DNA from 2 places in the Paenibacillus sp. CFBP13512 genome. Region 1 is predicted to be linked to the other one. Evidence: predicted binding sites of a transcription regulator. Region 1 holds the regulator's gene; the other holds the start of a gene.

Region 1 (3,437 bases):
ATAAAATGACCCCACTGATCTGTTGCAACTGCTCCGCATGGTACTGATTCTCCATATAACTGACTCTTGTAAATGGCATAATTCTGATCCTCCATCTGATCAATAAATTTCTTAAATATTTAAGCGGTTGTGTATGCTCTTATTGTACTTAGAATCATTCTATTTATATAATAGATAATAATCATAAAGATCATTCATTTTATCGATGAAGATAGCAAAAGGAGATGGATCATGGATCTGACAGAATTGATTGCTTTTCAGACAGTCATGCGTGAAGGAACGTTCTCCAAGGCTGCGGAAAAGCTAAATTATGCTCAATCGACAATTACCAACCAGATTAAACGATTAGAAAAAGAGTTAGGAATCACTTTGTTTTATCGCAATTGGGAAGCTACACTCACGCCTGCCGGGCAACGATTTGCAGAACAAGTGGATCAGCTCATCCAGCACTGGCGTTATGTAGGCGATATTGCCAAGCAACTAAACGAAGAAGAAATAGGCACATTACGCATTGGAGTCACAGAAACATGGGCAGACTACCATTTACCTCACATTTTAAATGAATTTCGGCAATATAAACCTAAAATTGATTGCGAGATTACAGTGGGTCATTCTGCTTTTTTGGAAGAATGTTTGCAACAGGAAAAAATCACTATTGCGTTATGTGCAGATTCTGAATATTCTCATCTTTTCTTATTCGAACCTTTAGCGCAAGAATCGATCTCTGTTGTTATACCAGTAGGTCATTCATTAGCTACCGCTCAAACGGTAACGATAGACGAGTTATTATCGCATTTATTGATTATTGGACAATCGTCTTGCAAGTATCGATTACAGGTAGAAAAAGCGTTCCGAACATATGAGCAAGAACCGTTATTTTATACATTAAATCAGCTATCACTGATTCCTTTGTATGCTGAGCAGTTAAATGGAATTGGGATTGTTCCTTCTTCCTTGCACATAGACTCTGGATATACTTGCTTGCCTTTTCCAGTGTTAGATAACCCTTTAAATATCGGTATCCTGCAACTTCGTTCTATGAAATACAGTAGTGGGATACAGCAACTTTTTATCGAACAAGTGCGGAATTATTTTCACAGTCGTTAGTAGGATGAGAGTTTAATCTGCTATTTAGTAGATAGGAATAATTCATTATTTTATAGAAATGTATACCAAAAAGAGCATCTCTACATGTGACTGTAAAGATGCTCTCTTTTGCTTATCAAGTATCCTCTAACGTTATTACGATCTCTAATCTTATGTAACTCTGATTAGGTATTCGTATTTTCGCTCTCTTCTTTGGATAATAGACCTTTGAGCTCTTTCATAAACATATTAATATCTTTAAATTGACGATAGACTGAAGCAAAACGTACATAGGCTACTTCATCGACAGGGTACAACTGTTCCATCACTAACTCGCCTACAGCACGACTTTCCACTTCTGCCATCGCTGTAGTATGTAGACTTTTTTCCACTTCAGAGACGATCATATCCAATTGATCTACAGATACAGGGCGTTTCTCACAAGCACGAATTAGACCACGAAGAATCTTATCACGGCTAAATTCTTCACGACTACCATCTTTCTTAATCACAATCAGTGGAGTTTCTTCTACCATTTCGAACGTCGTAAAACGGCGATTGCAACTTTCACATTCACGTCGACGACGAATCGACTTATTATCATTGGCTGGACGGGAATCCAGCACCTTGGTTCCATTGTGACTGCAATATGGACATTTCATTGCTCACGTCACTTCCTTTCTCGCCAACCGTTCATTCGGACATCATTTCAGTCAAGTTCACGCATATATAGTTCATCTATTATCAAATATATGTGTTCCAGAATCCAACATAGTGTTTGTTCGATCTAAAAGGCATCGTATAATTCAGTATACTGCTTATAATAATATAATACACGTTGAACATAATGTCTTGTTTCGCCAAAAGGAATATCTTTAGCATCTTCTAGTGTGCCATCCCATTTACCGGAACTGAGCCATGATTTCACATTGCCAGGCCCTGCATTGTAAGCCGCAATCACAGCCACCTTATTGCCATCAAACTGACGATTGAGCTGTCTTAGATACCATGTACCGATCTGGATATTGGGATCGATCTCATGCTTCACCGTTTCCAGTGACATATTATCTAAGTGTGCTTGCTCCATGATCCATTGCGCTGTATTAGGCATCAATTGCATCACACCCAAGGCACCCTTTTTGGATTCCATACTTGGTTTAAAATTCGTTTCTACTCGAATAATCGCAGCGACTAAAAAAGGATCGACTTCATACGCAGCAGCATGCGCACGAATCTCTTCTTTGTATTCGATTGGATAAATCCAACCTAACCAGCGACTATTGAAAAAAACAACGATCACAACAAGGATAAACAGTGGTAAAAGTATTCTTTTACGAACCAATTTCTTCATGAAAGACCTTTACTCTGCCAGAACTCTTCCAATTGAGCATACGTATCCTCAAGGGTACCGCTGTTATCAATTACAATGTCAGCTACTTTTTTCTTTTGCTCAATATCCATTTGCGCATTTATTCGTTTCCATGCTTGTTCTTCTGTTAATCCATCGCGCGCTATTAAGCGTTCCAATTGCACTGATTGAGGCACATACACTACCATAATCTGGTCAAACGTATAGACACCTTTGGCTTCTAGCAATAATGGAATATCTGCAACCACTAACATATCTGGATATTGTTGTTCTAGCTCTAAAGTACGTGTCTGAATCAATTCACGAATCGCAGGATGAGTAATCTCTTCAAGCGATTTGCGTTCTTCAGGATGGGTGAAAATATGTTCACCTAACTTTTTACGATTCAGTGTTCCATCTGCTTGTAACATGTCTGCGCCAAAACGTTGTACCACCTGTGCAAGCACAGGATGGTCAGGCATCATCACTTCACGCGCAATCAGATCAGCATCGATCAGCTTGGCTCCTTTAGCGGATAACCACGCAGACACCGAGCTTTTACCTGTTGCGATTCCTCCGGTTAAACCGATATTCATGATGTCACCTCAATGTTTCTGACGAGTAGGTAGCGGCTGACACACAGGGCAAAAATGTGTTCCTCTTCCGCCAACAACCGTCTTCTCGACAAGTGTTCCGCATTCATAACAAGGTTCTGCTTTACGACCATAAATACGTAGACTGTGCTGGAACATCCCCATTTCGCCCTGTCCATTGACATACGACTTAATCGAAGAGCCACCTGCTTCTACAGCATCCGCAAGTGTTGATACAATGGCTTCGTGTAGACGGGTTAATTGTTCTGCTGTTAACGTATTAGCGATCTGCTCTGGATGAATTCCTGAACGAAATAAAGCTTCATCCACATAAATATTTCCGATCCCTACCACATACTTCTGATTGAGCAACACAGGCTTAATCATCGTACGACGCTTGCTCATTAGAT
Region 2 (3,437 bases), on a different contig from region 1:
TGTTCTTCGCAAGATATCCATGCAAGTTCATTACGCCTAGACCGACTGAATGCATTTCACGGTTTGCTTTAGCTACACCTGGTGCATTTGCGATATCTGTCATATCACTTACAGAAGTTAGACCCATAATACCTTCATGAACCGATTCACGAATTTTGCCAAGTTCCATCACGTTAACCATATTCAGTGAACCCAAGTTACAGCTAATATCACGACGAATGATATCGTCTTGACCATAATCAGTAATCTTAGAAGTTTCTTGCAATTGGAAAATTTCAGTACACAAGTTAGACATACGAATAGAACCGATATCTTTTAGTGCATGACCGTTATTCGCATTACTTTTGTTCATAATGTACGGATAGCCAGATTCCAACTGTACACTTGCGATTTTGGTTAACATATCACGAGCGCTCATAATGGCTTTCTTTTTGATACGATCATCTGCAAGCAATGTATCGTACATTTCATCGATATCTAGATCATCCAGATATTTACCATAGGCTTTGTATACACTGTAAGGAGCGAATACATGCAATAGTTCGTTATCTGCTGCTAATTTGTAGAAGCGATTCGGTACAACAAGACCGATTGACAATGTTTTGAGACGTGTACGCTCATCGGCATTGATTTTTTTGCTATCCAAGAATTCCATAACGTCCCAGCCAAAAATATTGTAATATGCTGCGCCAGAACCTTTACGTTGACCCATTTGATCTGCATAGGAGAAAGCATCTTCCATCAGTTTCAATACAGGCATAATTCCTTTAGCTGCACCTTCAACACCTTTGATCGGTTCACCACGTCCACGAAGTTTGGACAAGTTGACCGCTACACCGCCACCAATTTTGGATAATTGCATACAAGTGTTCAATACATGGTTGATCGAGTTCAGTGAATCATCCATTTCAAGTAAGAAACAAGATACCATCTCACCGCGACGACTTTTACCTGCATTCAGGAATGTAGGTGTTGCTGGTTGTAGACGTTGTTCCATCATCGACTTAGCAAGCGTCTTGGCATTCACTGCATCTCCGCGTCCCAAATGAAGAGCTACAACTGCAACACGATCTGCATAATGCTCTAAGTATTGACTACGGTCATTTGTTTTTACTGCGTAATCCGTATAGAACTTGGATGCCGCCATGTAAGATGGAAATTGGAAATCATAGCTATGTGTAATCGCATAGACTTCTTCCACATCTTGCGAAGTATAATTTTTGTACATATCTTCATAGTAGTCGTTATCAATCATATAACGTACTTTGGTTGCTGTATCCGGGAAGTTGATACTTTTACGAGCTACCTCTTCCATATATTCTACAACTGCTTCTTTATCTTTATCCAAACGGAAAAATCCACTCTCATCCCGTTGCATCAGTAAGTTGTTCAATTCAATATGCCGCAATTTTATCTACCTCCTGTTGAAATCGTTGTGCGTCTCCTGTTGTACCTGCTAATTCGAACTTGTACACCACCGGTACATTATAACGTTCAGAGATCAGATCAGCACTGCGAGCGAATTTGTCACCCCAATTACGATTGCCACTTGCTGCAACTCCAATCAAGCGATTGTGATTTCTCTCCAAAAAGTGAACTACCTTATCAGGAATCTGACCAAATCCAGTTGTGTACGTAACCAGTACAAAAGGTTCATTCAACGTCAGCGCCTCATCAATCTGTACAGCTTGTACAGCAGGTAATTTCAATTTGTTGATAAATCGTTTCACATTGCCTGTTTTGGAATCATAAGCAATTAGCATGGTGTGACATCTCCTTCTCGGTTCAATATGTAGTACCCTTCATCCGTTCAATCACTATATAAATACAGATAACAATGCTCTAATATCATCTCAGTGTTATCTGCTCTAGTGCGTATAATTAGCTATAACCTATATATTCTCTGCTCAAACATCGCAACCGCAATATATAGAAGACTTTATCAAAGATATACGCTATATATAGTGTTGTCAATAGGAACTGAAGGTCTACACCGCTGTCCAAACATGCCTTAAAAACGGTCTAATTTTTCAAAAATCCAAGTACAACGGGGACTTATTCGAACACGTATTTTACATACATCTCGATAATCATTTATAAAAAAATAATTTTCTTGACATACTAGATATAGTGCATTCTGTTTTTCTTTTTCCCGAACATTTCCAGATTATGCAATGAACATAAATTCACTTTAAAATGAACATAAATTCCGGTCTATTTAGACGCTCAAGTATAAAACTTTAGCTGTTCTTGAACAAAAAAGCAAATAAAAGTTTCTTTAAATTAAGAAAGTTTGGCATAGAAATACACATGAGGATTACACATGGTTTTTGTCTTGTATTTATTACCATATATTGAAATAATTAAAAGCGAAATTGCAATCGCATACAATTTGAATAGGAGGATATACGTATGAAGAAAATGGTTTACTTCTTGCTTTTATCTGTACTTGTTCTGACAAGCAATCTCTTCTCCCCTGCTTCATCATCTGTATCTGCGGCTGATTACACCCAAGGAGCCACCACTTCAGGTACAACAGCAACAATCTGGTTCTCTTCGAGTGTAAATACATCATGGGTAGATATCCATTACTCGGTGAACTCGGGTAATTTGCAAAATCTGCGTATGACGTATGATAGTGGATCTAAGCGGTATATTCAAAATGTATCCAATGTAGCTACCGGTCAAGTGATCAAATATTCATTTACGTACAATAATGGAACTTCTGCTTATGATACCCCTAGCTTTAGCTATACCGTCACATCCGGTTCAACTACACCCACTAATCCCGGAACAGGTTCTGATTCAATCTACAGTATACCTGCGGCTTCTATTCCTACAGCTACAGGCAATGGCGTACTATCGTTCAAAGTACTTAATGGTACCAAAGGTGCGTATGCAAATAATCAGATTTACTGGGGCATTCTCGGAATCAATCCTGCCACTAAACAATGGAGTTATCTCGATAATAGCGGTCAGCTCAAGCCTATCTCTACCGCACTCAACAATGCTACAGGGCATCTCACCAAAAATGGAGTCAATTACGCCAATATCTACAGTACGCTGGATCAGATCAATTGGGTGAATATGCCGAAGATCGATTCCGGTCGAATGTTTATCTGTGTAGGTTCACCTTGTTATATCAAAACATATGATGATGGATTTGCAGGCCCGGATATCAATAACCCTGCTGACCCTAACCGTAATATCTATTTTGATTTTGTAGAATTCACTGTTGATGGTACTGGATATCATGGAAATACGACACGTGTAGATGGTTTTGGTTTTCCTTTACAGCATCGCCTTGTGAATCGTGCAGGTAACTACGATCAGACGGTAGGCGAATTGGAATCAGAAACACGATCAGGTCTATTTAGTAAGTATCGCAGTGAAGTACCTTCAGCATTCCAATCTCTTGCCGACGTACAAGCGCCTTA

What was found. Region 1 encodes NrdR, which represses ribonucleotide reductase genes. Its sites were predicted from a motif close to AACACNATATATNGTGTT; they were not measured.
Region 2: nrdI (class Ib ribonucleoside-diphosphate reductase assembly flavoprotein NrdI) is a predicted target of NrdR. The motif match lies at 1,952-1,969, and genes of this name have one in related genera.

What each region holds. Positions count from the first base shown of each region.
Region 1 is NZ_QGAD01000004.1:342,161-345,597, reverse strand. Features, by position in the region: gene PaeCFBP13512_RS08085 (tautomerase family protein) at 1-79, opposite strand, end outside; gene PaeCFBP13512_RS08080 (LysR family transcriptional regulator) at 232-1,107, shown strand; gene nrdR (transcriptional regulator NrdR) at 1,272-1,748, opposite strand; gene PaeCFBP13512_RS08070 (lytic transglycosylase domain-containing protein) at 1,874-2,437, opposite strand; gene coaE (dephospho-CoA kinase) at 2,434-3,030, opposite strand; gene mutM (DNA-formamidopyrimidine glycosylase) at 3,040-3,437, opposite strand, start outside.
Region 2 is NZ_QGAD01000002.1:328,478-331,914, forward strand. Features, by position in the region: gene nrdE (class 1b ribonucleoside-diphosphate reductase subunit alpha) at 1-1,408, opposite strand, end outside; gene nrdI (class Ib ribonucleoside-diphosphate reductase assembly flavoprotein NrdI) at 1,395-1,763, opposite strand; gene PaeCFBP13512_RS03765 (glycoside hydrolase family 64 protein) at 2,413-3,437, shown strand, end outside.